DNA from 4 places in the Cellvibrio zantedeschiae genome. Region 4 is predicted to be linked to each of the others. Evidence: predicted binding sites of a transcription regulator. Region 4 holds the regulator's gene; each other region holds the start of a gene.
The links. The regulator LexA, encoded in region 4, represses DNA repair genes until DNA is damaged. The targets are predictions, from matches to a motif close to ACTGTNTNTANANACAGT.

Region 1 (3,754 bases), 770 kb from region 4:
ATTGAATACTTAGGCTGATTTCAGTTTGGTAATCATCGGGTCGATTGGCCGTAACTCGTTGGTGTCCCTCTATACCCTCCAGTCCAGTTGGTGATGGGGTGAATTTTCGGTCTATGCTGCCTGTCTTTGCAGCGAATTCTACCAAGGTTTTGACAGCGACAATTTTTGATTTATTGCCAGCTAACATATACCACCTCAGCGGGAATTTTATTTGCAGAGAAAAAGTCGAGCCAGCGTCGTTGATTGTCCTGGATGCGGTCCCCTGGGCCTTTTACCTCCAACATTAAATAGTCATTTTTATCTGGAAAAAATTGAATTAAATCGGGTAAACCGCTGCGATTATTTCGCACGTCAAATAGTATGCGCTTAAAAATTAACGCTAAATGTTGTGCAGGAATAACTTCCAACGCGAGATTCAAGATTTCCTCGTTAAAAAAATGCCAGTTCACAAAGTGGTTGGCCAAACCTTGTTTCATCCTCCACATGTCGCGTATGTGCTGTTTGTGGTAACCATCTTCAAATAAACAAAACAATTCGGTAATGCGTGGCCGTTTAAGTGAGAAGCTTGCTTCGTACATATCCAGCGGCGCTGATTGAAACGGATTGGCAAAGGCTCCGTCCAGGCTGCGGAACATTTCCGGCCATAACCACAATCCAAAAAGACCGGTGAGTAACTGGTTTTCGACATATATACAGGGCGCTTCGGTGGAATGAAAATGCAAGCGCACAATTTCTTCAACGTTTAGTTGCTGCGTGCCGGAAATGTTATAGGGGTTAACTAAAGTCAAAGATCGTTCTGTTACGGATGACGGCGTTTTTTTTGAATAACTTTTCCCTAATTTTTTAGCGAGTCGAAGCGAAATTCGCTCAGCGATTTGCAATTCCTGTTCATCAACAGGAGCTGTGAGTAAGGACTCTAGCATGTCCCATGCTTCCAGGTACTTTTCCTGTTTCTCCAATAATCGTATTTGACGCTCACGTGCAGGCGGCAATTCGCTTTGCCTATATAAGCTGAGAGCTAAATCAACTTGATGCTGTCGTTCAAACTTATACGCAAGTTGGTTGCATAATTTTGATCGCCGGCGTCTTAATGTGTGAGCTTGGATTGAGTCTGGTATTTGCCGGGCAATTTCAACAAGATTCTCGTGTGTACTTGCCAATTCTAATTGTTCACGCAGAATTATCAGGTGCTTATAAAGTTCCAATTCTTCACGAGTTTTAAAAATGCGATGCTGCTCATCAATGGTGTAATTTTCATAACGGAATAAACCAATGTCTTGCAACACAAACTCTGTTAAGTCTTGATGCGAGTTGCCAAAAAATAACAATAGAAAATTATCAATGATATGTTGGGTCTTTAAGCAATAAACCAGACCAAGTTGTTTATTGGTCCATTGCTGCCATTCTTTCGTTGAGGGATAAAGGTGTGCTAGTTGGTCGATTAAATTACTTTTTCGTTCCGACTTGCTGTTGACGGAAAAAGCCTCAACAAGCTCAGCTTTTGTTAATAGATGTGCAACTTCATGAAATGACAAAAGTACTTGTATATCTATAAATCCACATTCAATTAAATATTTCGCTGCATCTTCAAGAGAATTTATTTCAGGGTAATTGATTTTATCCGCGCGAAAAAAGGGACCTTTACGGCTGGATAAACGGACAAACAAGCATTGACTATGAAGAGGAAGGTGTTGAAAAGTGTCGGCAAAGTCTCGCTCTTCTTGAGTCAGAAGATCTTCGTAGCGTACGGCAACCCAATCCACAAGGAACGTAAAATTGGAGAGGTAGTAGGTTGGTGGCAAATCAGGAGTGGCGTTCATTGGCGGCAATCGCATTGGCTGGGCAATGGATTATATTGTACTGGTTATAGATACAGTTTGCGAGTGCTTGCTATATGGTTGAGGAAAATTAAAGCTCAATAAAAAAGCCATATCTTTTGATATGGCTTTTGGGTGTTAGCGTCAGTTCAATATGGTGACACTTTAGTGTTGACGGCTGCTAAACGGTTCTACTGAATAGAAATTATGAATGCTATCTGACCATGATGTGTCAGCCATGTCTGGCCAATCATCTTTGTCAAACCCAGGCGCATTTTGTAAGCGTTCTTTGCTGACGTCTAAAATAAATCTTTTGTTTTCCGTGTCCAACTTTAATGCTTTCCAGGGCACGGCAAAAAGTTTTTCGCCTAGTCCTAAAATTCCGCCAAATGAAAGCACTGCGTATGCAATTTTTCCGCTAGCGACGTCGAGCATAATTTCTTTGATGTCACCAAGGTCTTCATCATAGGTGTTGTAAACATCGTTGCCGTTTAATGTGTCAGCGCCCATCAAGCGTGGGCCTGGGCCAGCATGATGTTTATGCTTATACATGCCATAGGTATCTCGAGTTTCGTAGTTCATATCGTATCTCCGAATGGTTAACCTAAGTAAATATTGCGTGCAGTATATGTTTACTACGCTATTCACTTTAATAACTTTTCGGTTTTTATATCTGTACGGAAGCGCACAAGAATTTTTAGTTATTATTTTTTGAAATACATGCGATAAGTGGCGACATGGTAGATGGTTAAACTGCGTACCGATTTTTTGTTTTAAATTTATATACATTAATTGAAGCGATTAATTTTTTATTTACCTTACAGAACGAGGATTGAAAAATGGTCAGTAAAAAATCTGGTAAAAATTTCTCAGAAAATTCTGAACGAATTACTGAGGCAGGGAAAAAAGGTTCCGGTGCAATAGGAGGAAATCTAAAAAAAGATCCCGGTCGAGCAGTTGAATCTGGACATAGAAGTCACGAGCAGCGTCGCGGTAGTGGAGACGATAACGCCTAATTGGGGGAGGCTTTTTTGTATTGACCTTTGCTGATGATGCGCCTATTATTTTCTGTATATACATACAGGTTGTGGGTTATGAATAGCGAAGATTATGTCGATGATCCGGATCCCTGGGTTATTGCGCCTGCGCAGCCCATTAAGGGGCGCGGTGCAGTTTCTAACATCGCAGGGCGCTACGAGACAAGAATTAGTGAAGCCATAGATGATGGTTGGTCCCATGAGGAAGAGGCGGTTTTAGCGCCTGTGACCCATGTGACCTATGAAACCGCCAAAACCATTCTGTCTCGCAATCAGTCGCCAGATTTACCTTTCGGTGTGTCCTTAAATCCTTATCGTGGCTGCGAGCATGGCTGTATCTATTGTTTTGCTCGTCCTACCCATTCTTATTTGGGCTTGTCTCCTGGGTTGGATTTTGAAACTCGTCTGTTCGCCAAAATAAATGCTGCCGAGCTATTGCGAACCGAGCTGGCGGCTAACTCCTATATTCCGAACGCTATTGCTTTAGGCGTCAACACAGATGCTTATCAGCCCTGTGAACGCAAGTTTCAGCTTACCCGGGCTGTTTTAGAGGTCCTTCATGAGTGTAATCACCCTGTAGGCTTAATTACAAAATCCTCCGTCATTGAGCGCGACATTGACTTGCTGGCTGACATGGCAAAGAAGCGGCTTGCAGTGGCATCCATCACCATAACGACGCTTGATCACACGATTTCCCGAACCCTGGAGCCCAGGGCGGCATCTCCCACTCGTAGGCTTGAGACGATTCGTCGCTTGGCTCAGGCGGGTATTCCGGTTTCAGTGAGTGTTGCGCCTATTATTCCTTTTGTGACTGACCAAGATATGGAGGGCATCCTTGAGGCTGCCTTTGAAGCTGGCGCAACCTCGGCGGGTTATACAGTGTTGAGGTTGCCTTGGGAG
Region 2 (3,754 bases), on a different contig from region 4:
GGGGAAAACCTTTTTGTGTCACCGCAATGACAGCCCTGAACAATTTAATATTCGCATTGAAATTAAGCATTGTTTATTTGGTACGACTTTCACGCAAGTGGGTGTTTTTCACGAGCTGCCTGCTAAAAAAATTGAGGAAAAAGCAGTAGAAGAAATGGAGTTAGCATGAATACTCATCTGCTTGCATTGCAGTTAATGGCTGCGCAGGGTTTGCTGGGCGCTTTCGACACTTTATACCATCACGAACTTACAGAGGCTTTGCCAAGTCGCCCAAGTGCGCGCAAGGAGTTGTGGATTCACGCAACCCGTGCCAGTTTTTATAGCCTCTTATTTATTGGTTTGTCTGCATGGCAGTGGCATGGTATTTGGGCTCTTGTATTGATGTTTATTTTCACAGTCGAAATTGTGTTAACGCTTTGGGATTTTATTATTGAGGATCGAACTCGATTATTGCCTGCAACGGAGCGAGTCACTCATACAGTTCTTGCAATAAATGGCGGCGCATTTATCACCTTGCTTGCATTGACGTTTCCCGCATGGTTCTCGCAGTCAACAGAATTACAATGGGCGCCGCAAGGCTGGCTAAGTGTATTTCTATTTGCGTGTGGAATTGGAGTGGGTTTGTCGGGTATACGCGATGGATTTGCAGCTTATGCTTTAGGTAAAGTAAAAAATCGTGAGGAACTGAAGATGCCTTTACATTTTAGTGATAAAAGTGAAAGTGTTTTAGTAACGGGTGCTACAGGTTTTATTGGCCAATTGTTAGTGAATGCATTGATTGCCGATGGCCAACGTGTAACTGTGTTGACGCGCAATGCAAAAAAAGCGGCCTGGACGTTTGATGGAAAAGTTACTTGCGTTGAGTCTATGAACGAGCTGCCTGCGAATTATCCTATCGATACCATTATTAATTTAGCTGGCGCGCGCGTGTTAGGTTGGTGGTGGACTTCGTCGCGCCAAGTTGCGTTGAGAAAAAGCCGTATTGGTTTGACGCAATCGCTAATTGATTGGATCGCTAAAGCAGAAGTTAAACCCGCACTTTTATTGAATGCGTCAGCTATAGGTTATTACGGAATTCAAGCAATTGGCGATAATACTGAATTAACCGAAGATAGCCCCACCCAAAATATTTTTATGGCAAAACTCTGTCACGATTGGGAGGTAGTGGCGCAGTCTGCGCGACAATATGGTGTGCAGGTATCGGCTATGCGATTTGGTATGGTGCTGGGGCATCAAGGTCCATTGCCTATGTTGCTCTTGCCGATTAAATTAGGTTTGGGCGGAAAACTGGGCAGTGGCAAGCAATGGATGTCGTGGATACATGTAGATGATTTGCTGCGAGCCTTGGCGCATATTTGGCAATTGGCAGAAAATCCAGAAACAAAAGAACAACTAAAACCTGAATACAATTTCACGGCACCGGAAACTTTAACGCAATTGGATTTTAGTAAAGTCGCTGCCAAGGTTTTGCATCGCCCGTGCTTTTTTCCGACGCCGGCATGGCCAATGCGTTTAGGTTTAGGTGAGCAAGCGGATTTGTTGCTGGAAGGACAGAGGGTGGTGCCGAAAAATTTATTAGCCAGTGGTTTTGAATTTACTTACCCCGATGCGCAAAGTGCTTTGCGTAGTTTGGTGTAGCAATAGTGAGCACTTCTTTTCCTCCACACGTTAAACCCGGCGATCAAATTATTATGTTTGATGGTGTGTGCAAACTCTGTAATGCCTGGAGCCGCTTTATTATCCGCTTCGATACGCACAAAAAATTTAAACTTTGCGCAGTGCAGTCAGATGAAGGGCGTGCGATTTTGCAGTGGTTTGGCTACCCAATGGATTATTATGAAACCATGCTGTTGGTACAGGGGAGTCGAGCGCTGGAAAAATCAGATTCATTTATTGCGGTGATAGGACAGTTGCCTTTTCCATGGTCGTTAATTCGAGTGGTAAAAATTTTTCCTAAGGGTTTGCGCGATTGGTGCTATGACCGTATTGCATTAAATCGCTACAGCTTATTTGGCCGATATGATGTTTGTGTTCTGGCGAATCCAGATCACGAAGAACGGTTTATTTAAATTCTTGTCTGCGAGGGTCACAATAGAAAAAAACCACCGCACCCGTTGAGGCAAGTACAGTGGTGAAAACAGAAGGGGTATTGTGGATATACCCCCGAATGCAGTCGCTAATGTGGTGTTTTAGGTTCTGCATTTTGTATCAGGCGTGTGGACACCTGATTTATACATGCGAAGCTGCCTAAATGCTCCCTACTTATCCTTAAGACTGTCTTTAAGCTTTTTGGCTTTAGGTTTTGGCAGCTACGCTAGCATTGAGTGTTACAGGCTTTTCGTAGGTGAAAGGCTGTAGCAATTCATCAGGTTTGCCTTTGCAGGCTTTAGCTAAGAGTTCGCGGCGTTGGGCTAGCAACAGGCCAATGGCTTCGCTCTGTTGCTCATCAATGCCGGGAATATTTTCTTCAATGAGTTGAGTGATGTTGGCGGCAAGTTCTAAATACTTGTCGTGTTCTTCTGCAAGTTTTCTGTCTTCAAACATACTGCCATCCCGATCACAGAGCCATACGGCGACTACCGACATAAAATTACCTCGTGGTTATACTGTTTTTTTATACAGTAATGGTGGGAGCCCCGTTTGTCAATGAGTTTTAGTGTGGCGGGTTACAGTCTTTAACAATTGCGTGCAAATATCGCCTATTTTTCAATAGGTTGGGGTTTCTATACTGCAATCATTCCCAAGCATTCAGTGGGATGAACTTTCAACCAGTAATCAGGGATAACCCTATGAGCAAAATGAAATCCTTAAAAGTATTGAGTTTATGTGCCGGTGTTGCGCTTGCATCCCAGCAAACGCTAGCGGCCGATGCAGGTAAGTTTTATGTGGGGGCAGATGTGGGCTCGACACAATTTTCGGGCGATGGCCCCGCCAAAGATTCGGTATTCGTACCGGGTCAAAAGTTTAAAGATTCCGATACCAGTTATGGCTTGCATGTTGGCTTTCAATTTAACGATTGGTTTGCGGCTGAGTTGGGTTATACCGATTTTGGCAGTGCGACTGATGGGTTCAAGATCAGGCCTGATATCGCTTTTATTGTTGCGCCTAACGATACTCAAACGGTTGAGGCGAAAGGTGTGTCTTTGAGCGGTGTGTTCAGTTACAAGCTGACAAGCGATTTTGCGCTCCTGGGTATTCTGGGCGTTTCGTCCATGGATTACGAAAATACCCTGTCCGGGGGATTTTCTCCGGTTACCGGCAGTCTGTTAGAGAAGCGTAGTTTTTCTGATCAGGGGCTGATTTACGGTTTGGGCGCCAAATATGCCCTCAACGACTCCCTCGCTGCGCGCGTAGAGCTTCGCCGTAATGATGTAGGTGATTTCAGCCTGGATACCACCAGCCTAGGGTTTGAGTATTCGTTTTAATTGACCCGTTGGTCTTTCTTTTCTGGTCTTCAAAATCGCAAAAGCCTACTGACATAAGTTGTCAGTAGGTAGGTGCAAGCTGGCAGGGTGTTAATCAATACCCACATCTTTAGAGGAGCTTGGAAATGGAAAAGACTTATCACGGTAGTTGCCATTGTGGCGCAGTTAAAATTGAAGCGCGGATTGATCTGACACAGGGAACGAGCAAATGTAATTGCTCAATGTGTACTAAAGCGCGTAATTGGAGTGTCAGCGTTAAGCCCGATGCGTTCCGCTTGCTGTCAGGTAAAGATGACCTCAGCGATTACCAATTCAGTTCCCACTCCATT
Region 3 (3,754 bases), 1.7 Mb from region 4:
CGGGGCAACCAGAGCGATTTTCCTGCCGTTTAATTGGTTGCCTACCTGGCCGCAGTATTCTCTTGTCTGTACCTAAGTTGGCAGGCAAATTAGTGCGCTTTCGTACGGGTCAAAAATTGGTTGCGCGGTTAATGGTAGATAACGGTATAGGTATATTTGCCAGCACCGTTGAAATCCAAACAGCAGATCCCTACCCTATACTGCATATTAGTTATCCCGACAACGTAAGTTTTAAAGGTATTCGCGGGGCAACGCGAGTGGCTATTGATGAGCCAGTACAAATTGTTAACTTATCGCTTATTAGCGATCAGCAAATTTCGGGTAATGTTGTTGATGTTAGTGTGACCGGCGCTCGTATAGAAGCTGCATCTGCCTTTGGGGAGATAGGGCATAAAATCCAGGTGACGATGAAAGTTGCGGTTGCAAATATAATTCGCGATTTAACCCTGGAAGGCATTATTCGCTCACGAGGAGAAGCAGATCCTCAAAATGTGAGTAACTCAATTGCTTATGGTGTGGAGTTCATTGAGCCAGAAGAAGACAAACGCTTACTTTTGTATGCCTATGTATATGCACAAATCGGTAGTGAAGAAATTATTGGTAGTTAATAGGCGATAATTGATTGGTAAGATGCATTGCCGCAGCTAATTATTGTGAGTGCAAATAAAAAAGGGTGCCCTGAGGCACCCTTTTTTATTTGAAGCACTGATCGCTCAATGCTTCGCGAGCATTAAGCAGCTGGAGTAGCTGCTACTGCTGCTTTTGGCTTACGACCGCGCTTTGCAGCACCGGCAGCAGCTTTCTTAGCAGCTGGAGCTTTTTTAGCTACTGCTTTTTTAGTGGCAGGAGCTTTCTTGGCAGCTGGAGCTTTCTTAGCTACTGCTTTTTTAGCAGCTGGAGCTTTTTTAGCTGCTGCTTTTTTAGCGGCAGGAGCTTTCTTGGCTGCTGGAGCTTTTTTAGCTACTGCTTTTTTAGCAGCTGGAGCTTTTTTAGCGGCAGCTTTCTTGGCAGCAGCAGCGGTTTTCTTAGCAGAAGCTTTGGCTTTTGCAGCAGCTTTCTTAGCAGCTACTTTAGCGCGTAAAGCAGCTTTTTTGTCAGCAGCTTTTTTCTTGGCAGCAGCTTTCTTAGCAGCAGCTTTAGCTTTCAATGATTGCTTCTTAGCAGCAGCTTTAGCTTTTACAGCAGCTTTCTTAGCGGCCAATTTAGCTTTTACAGCAGCTTTCTTAGCAGCAACTTTGTTTTTAGCAGCTACTTTCTTAGCAGCAGCTTTTGCACGCTTAGCTACAGCAGCTTCAGCTTTAGCAACAGCTTTCTCGTGAGCTGCAGCTACTTTGTTAGCAGCTTTAATAGCAGCTACTTCTTTCTTAGCGGTAGCAACCGCAGCTTTAGCAGCGTCTGCAGCTTTCTTGGCAGAAGCAACATCGCCTTTAGCAGCAGCAGTCAACTTAGCGTTTTTCTTTTTAGCAGTAGCAGCTAATTTGCTTTGTGCAGCTTTAAGAGCAGCACCAGCTTTAGTTGCTTCTTTTACAAGACCAGCAATAGCTTTTTGAGCATCAGCAGCTTGAGCAGCGCGAGCCTTTGCCAATTGAGTTTTGAGGGCAGCGAGTTGTTGTTCTAGACCCGCAACTGGATTAACGGCAGATTGTTTACGTGCAGCCATAGTGTGTGCTTCCTGTAAAAATTCGATTAGACGAAAAATGGATAAAAAGTTACAACATGTATAAATTAAAACTTTATTGAAAAAATTCAAGTTTTTTAATGCATTTTTTGCAAAAAAACGTGTTTTTTTTACAAAAAAGTCCAAATTAAAGCTCTTAAGAGTTTATAAACACGATTTTTTTTGCTTTTCGAACTTTCTAAATGATTGTTAATTTATTTTTTAATGTAAATTTTTAACCGCTAATTTCCCTCAAATGAGTCTTTTGAAAACTCAATAACACCTGTTTAAGGTTTTTAAAAACCTTAATGCGAACTCTTTTAAAGATCTGTTTCGGTCATTTAAATTTTTTGTAAAAGCACTTTGATGACTCTTTTAGATGGCCTTACATACCCTCTTCAGACTCTCGTTAACCTCATAATGAACCCGATTAATTTTTTGAGTTTAAAGTTTTATCGCGTTTGATTTTTTTATTTTGCAATCCAGGCAATAACTAATATTGATAGTTATTATGTATGCATATACAGTATTGATGTTGTTGTTTTTAGTTTTGGAAAATTTTTTGTGAAAAAAATCATTCATTGTGATGCAGATTGTTTTTATGCAGCAGTCGAAATGCGCGATGACCCTTCGTTGCGTTCGCGCCCTATTGCCGTAGGGGGGAGCTCTGAACAGCGCGGCGTAATTTCAACATGCAATTACGAAGCGCGTCATTTTGGTGTTCGTTCTGCTATGTCATCCATTGCAGCAAAAAAGCTATGTCCAGATTTAATAATCCTGCCGCATCGCATGGAGGCTTATAGGGAAGCTTCGGTAAGCATGCGACATATTTTTTATCAATACACTGATCTCGTAGAACCACTATCGCTTGATGAAGCTTATTTGGATGTTAGCGATAGTGAATATTGTGGCGGGAGTGCAACGCGTATAGCCGAGCAAATTCGCCAGCGTGTTTATGACGAATTAAAGCTGACTGTTTCAGCGGGTGTAGCGCCCAATAAATTTTTGGCTAAGGTGGCTAGCGATTGGAATAAGCCAAATGGCTTATTTGTAATTACGCCTAATGCGGTAGACAGTTTTGTTTTGCGTTTGCCTGTCAGTAAAATTTTTGGTGTTGGAAAAGCAACTAATACTCGGTTAGCAGAGATCAATATTAAGACCTGCGCCGATTTGCGCCGCTTTAGTATTTTCGAGTTAAAACAGCGTTTCGGGCAGCTTGGGGTACGTCTATATGAATTGTGCCGGGGGATAGATAACCGTGAGGTGAGTCCCTCGCGTCGGCGTAAATCATTAAGCGTTGAAAATACCTTTCCGCAAGACTTGCGCGATTTGGCCAGTTGTTTAAATCGCTTGCCTGAACTTTTGCAACAGCTGGCGAGTCGCTTAAGGCGAATAGATGATGATTACGTGGTGGTTAAGATATTCGTCAAAATAAAATTCGCTGACTTTACCCAAACCACTATCGAGCGCAGTGGGTCCACTTTAACGCCGTCGGAGTTTCAGAGTTTATGTTGTGATGCATACGCTCGCAAAGAATCGCCGGTCCGCTTATTGGGTGTTGGTGTTCGCTTTGTTGATTTGCGTGAGGATCAACCTTTCTATCAGTTGGATTTGTTTGAGTGACTGAAAGAGAGTGAGCATGGAGGAGTGGAGGTGTGACACATCCATGTGATGTGAGGATGTTAAAGCGAGTCGTAGGTGTTGCGAACGTGTAGGGGCGGTTGATAGTGACGGTTGCGGCTTGCGCTGAAATGATCATGTAAGGTGTTTTGCATAAGTTTGGTGAATTCTGGCTGCTTGATGCAAATTAAATGTCGATGATCGCCTGCTTCCATATAGATAATATCGTTTTCCATCAATTCATCATCCCAAATCACATCAATACCATAAGCTTTGCCAACTACCGGTATTGCACCTGCCTCGCAATCTTTAAAAAATTGCACAAGTTCGTCTTCTTCAACGAGATGCATGTGTCGGTCAAATATTTGGTTGAGGGTATGGCGCAGGATTTTATGGCTGGAGGGAAGTACGCAAAGCGTGTAATGAAAATCTTCATCGCGGAGTAAAACGCCTTTAGCAAGTGAGCGATTGTCTATC
Region 4 (3,754 bases):
GGCGCTTGATGAAGATCATCAGGAACATCTGACTGCTGCTCGTTTAAATCGCTGGTGCGCACAACTTCACACTGAATTTGGTCTTGAGACTCCTCTTCACGAAGTTGATGATTAGCTCTGGTATTTATTTAATATCACACTGCATGTCTTTTGAGCTCACGCCATGACTCCTCAAGCCTTACATCGTCACATTGGATTATTTGCGCTGGTTATCTACGGTGTGGGCGATATTCTTGGTGCCGGTATATATGCGCTTATAGGTAAAGCTGCCGGTGAAATGGGGAACGGCATTTGGATGGCATTCCTCGCCAGTATGGTGGCGGCTGGCTTGACCGGGCTTTCCTATGCATCCCTTGGTTCACGCTATCCGCGCGCAGGTGGTGCATCTTTTTTTACTCATCACGCGTTTAAAAGCAATTTTTTGGCTTATGTCATAGGTCTTGCCGCGCTTTCATCGGGCGTAACCTCAATGGCTGCGGGTAGCCGCGCCTTTGCTGGATATTTTACGACGCTGGTATCTGCAGTACCTGTGGACTTGGTAGTGGTTACCTTTTGTTTGGTTTTGGCGGGAGTGGTGATTCGTGGCATTCGCGAATCTATGTGGATGAATATGTTGTGTACCGGCATAGAGCTTGGCGGGCTTTTGCTAGTCATCTCCGTGGGTGCAAAATTTATTGGTTCGGTCGATTACACCAGCACAGTAACCGTGGCGAATCCTGCGGGTGATCTGAGTTTTTCGTTGATTCTGTCGGGGGCGGTGCTCACGTTTTATTCGTTTGTCGGATTTGAAGATATTATCAACGTCAGCGAAGAAGTTAAAAATCCCGAATCAACCATGCCCAAGGGGATTTTGCTGGCGGTGCTTATTGCGTCGACTATTTATGTAACCATTTCGCTTGTTGCGGTTTCAGTGATTCCGGCAGCTGAACTTGCAACGTCCTCAGCCCCCTTGGTAGATGTGGTCAAACGGGCTGCACCCTGGTTTCCTCCTATTGCTTTTGCTTTCATTGCGATGTTTGCGGTAGCTAATACTGCGCTGCTCAATTTCATTATGGGTTCGCGGCTTATCTATGGGATGGCGAATCAGGGGTTGATGCCTAAGGTGCTTGGCAAGGTAAGCCGCCGCCGCACGCCTTATGTTTCGTCGCTCGCAGTGCTTGGTTTTATGTTAGTGCTTGCGCTGACCGGTAATATTGCGTCGCTGGCGCGCGCTACCAGTGTGCTGCTATTGATATGTTTCATGATGGTTAATTTGGCACTAGTGGTACTGAAGTATCGCAAGGGGGAGCCTAAAGGTCGATTTGAAATTCCAGCGGTAGTCCCTGTGCTTGGTACCGTCGTCTGTGCCTTGATGTTGTCTTACGCCAAGATCGAGGAAATCAAAGTTGCAGGCGCTATTCTGGTGGTAATCGTGATTCTCTATTTTGTAATCAGACCAGCGTCGATCTCCAGCAACCCCGCCAATGCTGATTAATTTTCGTTAAAAAAACTTGTTGCACTGTATAAAATACTGTATATAATCCCAATTACTGTATAAACAAACAGATCAACAGGGGTGGTTATGTACAATCTCACGGCGCGTCAGGAACAGGTTTTACAGCTCATCAAGGATTATGCCGAAGAAACCGGCTATCCGCCCACCCGTGCAGAAATCGCACGTATTCTTGGTTATAAATCCCCTAATGCTGCCGAAGAGCATATCAAAGCCCTCGCTAAAAAAGGCGCTATTGAAATCGTTCCAGGTGCATCACGCGGTATTCGCCTGCCAGAGACGGTTGATGAAGGCGTTCCTATTGTAGGCCGTGTTGCTGCGGGTAATCCCATTCTTGCGCAAGAACATATTGAAGATTACTGCAACATTCCCCCCAACTTCTTTTCACCTTCTGCGGATTATCTTCTGCGCGTTAATGGCATGAGTATGAAGGACGCTGGCATCCTGGATGGAGATTTGTTGGCAGTTCATCGTACCGACCAGGTTCGTAGCGGCCAAATTGTGGTAGCGCGTATAGGCGAAGAAGTGACTGTGAAACGCTACAAGCGAATTGGCAACCGTTCCCAAGTGGAGCTGTGGCCAGAAAATCCAGATTTTGATGTTATCCAGGTGGATTTGACTGATCAGGAATTTACTATCGAAGGTTTAAGTGTAGGAGTGATTCGTCGTGAATAATATTCGTCAAGCTAGTCAGCCTGCAGCAACCAGCTGCGGTATTACTGAACTGATTATTGCCAACGCATCACCTGAACAAGCTGCGTTACTGATGCCCATGATTGCGTTTTTAACGCAGAGTTGTGTTGATCGTTGGGTCACTTGGATTGCGCCGCAACATTTATCGCGGGAGTTTCTGGAATCTTTCGGTGTTGATACGCGTTTTGTGCGTTTAATTCACTGTAGTGATGAAGCGAGTCGGTTGTGGATTACGTGGGAAGCCCTGGCGGCTGGTAATAGCCACACGGTAATCGCAAGCCCTGGAAAGCTGACAGACAAAGAGTTAAAGCAACTTGAAAATGCAGCTTACCAAGGCCAATGCCAAGGCTTGTTGTTAAGAGTTAGGTAGTCGATTTAAGCTTCTGCTACAAAAACGGCACGAATAGGCGCCGGATGTCCTTCAGCAGTTAGCGAAGGGTTTTGAGGATCTAGAAATTCAGGGAGTGAATGAAATTTCATCCAATGAGTTGAGCGTTGTTCTTCAACTGACGTTGTGCAAACGTCGACAACTCTCGCGTTATTAAAACCCATTTTGCGTAACCAGCTCAGCATGGTTTCGCAGCTCGGTAAAAACCATACGTTATTCATCTTCGCATAACGCCCTTCGGGTACCAGAACATCGCCCAAGCCGCCTTCAATTACCAAGGTTTCCAGCACCAGCTGCCCGCCGGGGCGCAGTGCTTCCTTAAGTTCGCGCAAATGATCCATAGGTGATTTGCGATGATAGAAAACACCCATGGAAAAAACCGTATCAAACGCTTGCAGTTTAGGCGGTAGATCTTCTATTCCTACCGGCAAAACATCAATTGGATAATCCTTGTCTGCAAGTTGTTTAATCATATGGAATTGGACTACAAAGCGTGGCGATGGATCTATTCCAATTACGCGGTGCGCTCCTTCACCCAGCATGCGCCAGCAGTGGTAGCCGTTGCCGCACCCAACATCCAAAATTAATCTATTTTTGAGTGGGGCCAAATGGGGAGTGACGCGATCCCATTTCCAATCTGAGCGCCACTCTGTGTCGAGATGAATACCGTGCAACCAATAGGGGCCTTTGCGCCAGGGAATAAGTGCTTCCAACGTTTGTTGTAATTCTGCGCGGGTTGCCGCATCGCAATCTGTGGGCGCGCCTATCTCAACTTTATCGCTAAAATTATTTTGGCTGCTGGTAATTTTGGGTAGGCGTGCAAGTGCTTGTTTCCAATCCGGCAAATCGCCGTAACGTTTTTCACACAGGCCATCAGCAATTTGCTGTGGTAAATCAGCGGACCAAGGTGCGAGAGGGCTTTCAGGCAAGTATGCGAGTAAGGTGGAGTATTCAATCATTTGATGGCGATTATCGAGGCAAAATTAAAACATTGAAACCAAACATCTACGCTGGCAAAACCTGCATCTTTAAGGCGCTGACGGTGAGTGGCGAGGGTTTCTGGAATAAGAACATTTTCAATAGCGCTGCGCTTTTGCGCAATTTCTAAATCACTGTAACCGTTAGCGCGCTTGAAGTTGTGGTGCAGTTCAATCATGAGAGCTTGATGCTGTTCATCGTCA

Region 1: a site for LexA is predicted at 1,860-1,877, ahead of IE104_RS05275 (VRR-NUC domain-containing protein). Genes of this name have one in related genera too.
Region 2: a site for LexA is predicted at 2,606-2,623, ahead of IE104_RS13670 (YebG family protein). Genes of this name have one in related genera too.
Region 3: a site for LexA is predicted at 2,168-2,185, ahead of dinB (DNA polymerase IV). Genes of this name have one in related genera too.

The regions. Positions count from the first base shown of each region.
Region 1 covers NZ_BMYZ01000001.1:1,180,693-1,184,446, forward strand. Annotated here, with positions in the region: gene IE104_RS05270 (ATP-dependent DNA helicase) at 1-187, opposite strand, end outside; gene IE104_RS05275 (VRR-NUC domain-containing protein) at 171-1,820, opposite strand; gene IE104_RS05280 (PRC-barrel domain-containing protein) at 1,983-2,399, opposite strand; gene IE104_RS05285 (con-10 family general stress protein) at 2,657-2,833, shown strand; gene IE104_RS05290 (PA0069 family radical SAM protein) at 2,912-3,754, shown strand, end outside.
Region 2 covers NZ_BMYZ01000002.1:639,155-642,908, forward strand. Annotated here, with positions in the region: gene IE104_RS13655 (DUF4166 domain-containing protein) at 1-169, shown strand, start outside; gene IE104_RS13660 (TIGR01777 family oxidoreductase) at 166-1,638, shown strand; gene IE104_RS13665 (thiol-disulfide oxidoreductase DCC family protein) at 1,644-2,069, shown strand; gene IE104_RS13670 (YebG family protein) at 2,296-2,586, opposite strand; gene IE104_RS13675 (outer membrane beta-barrel protein) at 2,790-3,425, shown strand; gene IE104_RS13680 (GFA family protein) at 3,551-3,754, shown strand, end outside.
Region 3 covers NZ_BMYZ01000001.1:286,421-290,174, forward strand. Annotated here, with positions in the region: gene IE104_RS01315 (flagellar brake protein) at 1-608, shown strand, start outside; gene IE104_RS01320 (hypothetical protein) at 731-1,660, opposite strand; gene dinB (DNA polymerase IV) at 2,222-3,280, shown strand; gene IE104_RS01330 (aminoacyl-tRNA deacylase) at 3,340-3,754, opposite strand, start outside.
Region 4 covers NZ_BMYZ01000001.1:1,954,664-1,958,417, reverse strand. Annotated here, with positions in the region: gene IE104_RS08680 (flavodoxin) at 1-115, shown strand, start outside; gene IE104_RS08675 (APC family permease) at 164-1,474, shown strand; gene lexA (transcriptional repressor LexA) at 1,562-2,167, shown strand; gene IE104_RS08665 (cell division inhibitor SulA) at 2,160-2,555, shown strand; gene cmoB (tRNA 5-methoxyuridine(34)/uridine 5-oxyacetic acid(34) synthase CmoB) at 2,561-3,532, opposite strand; gene cmoA (carboxy-S-adenosyl-L-methionine synthase CmoA) at 3,529-3,754, opposite strand, start outside.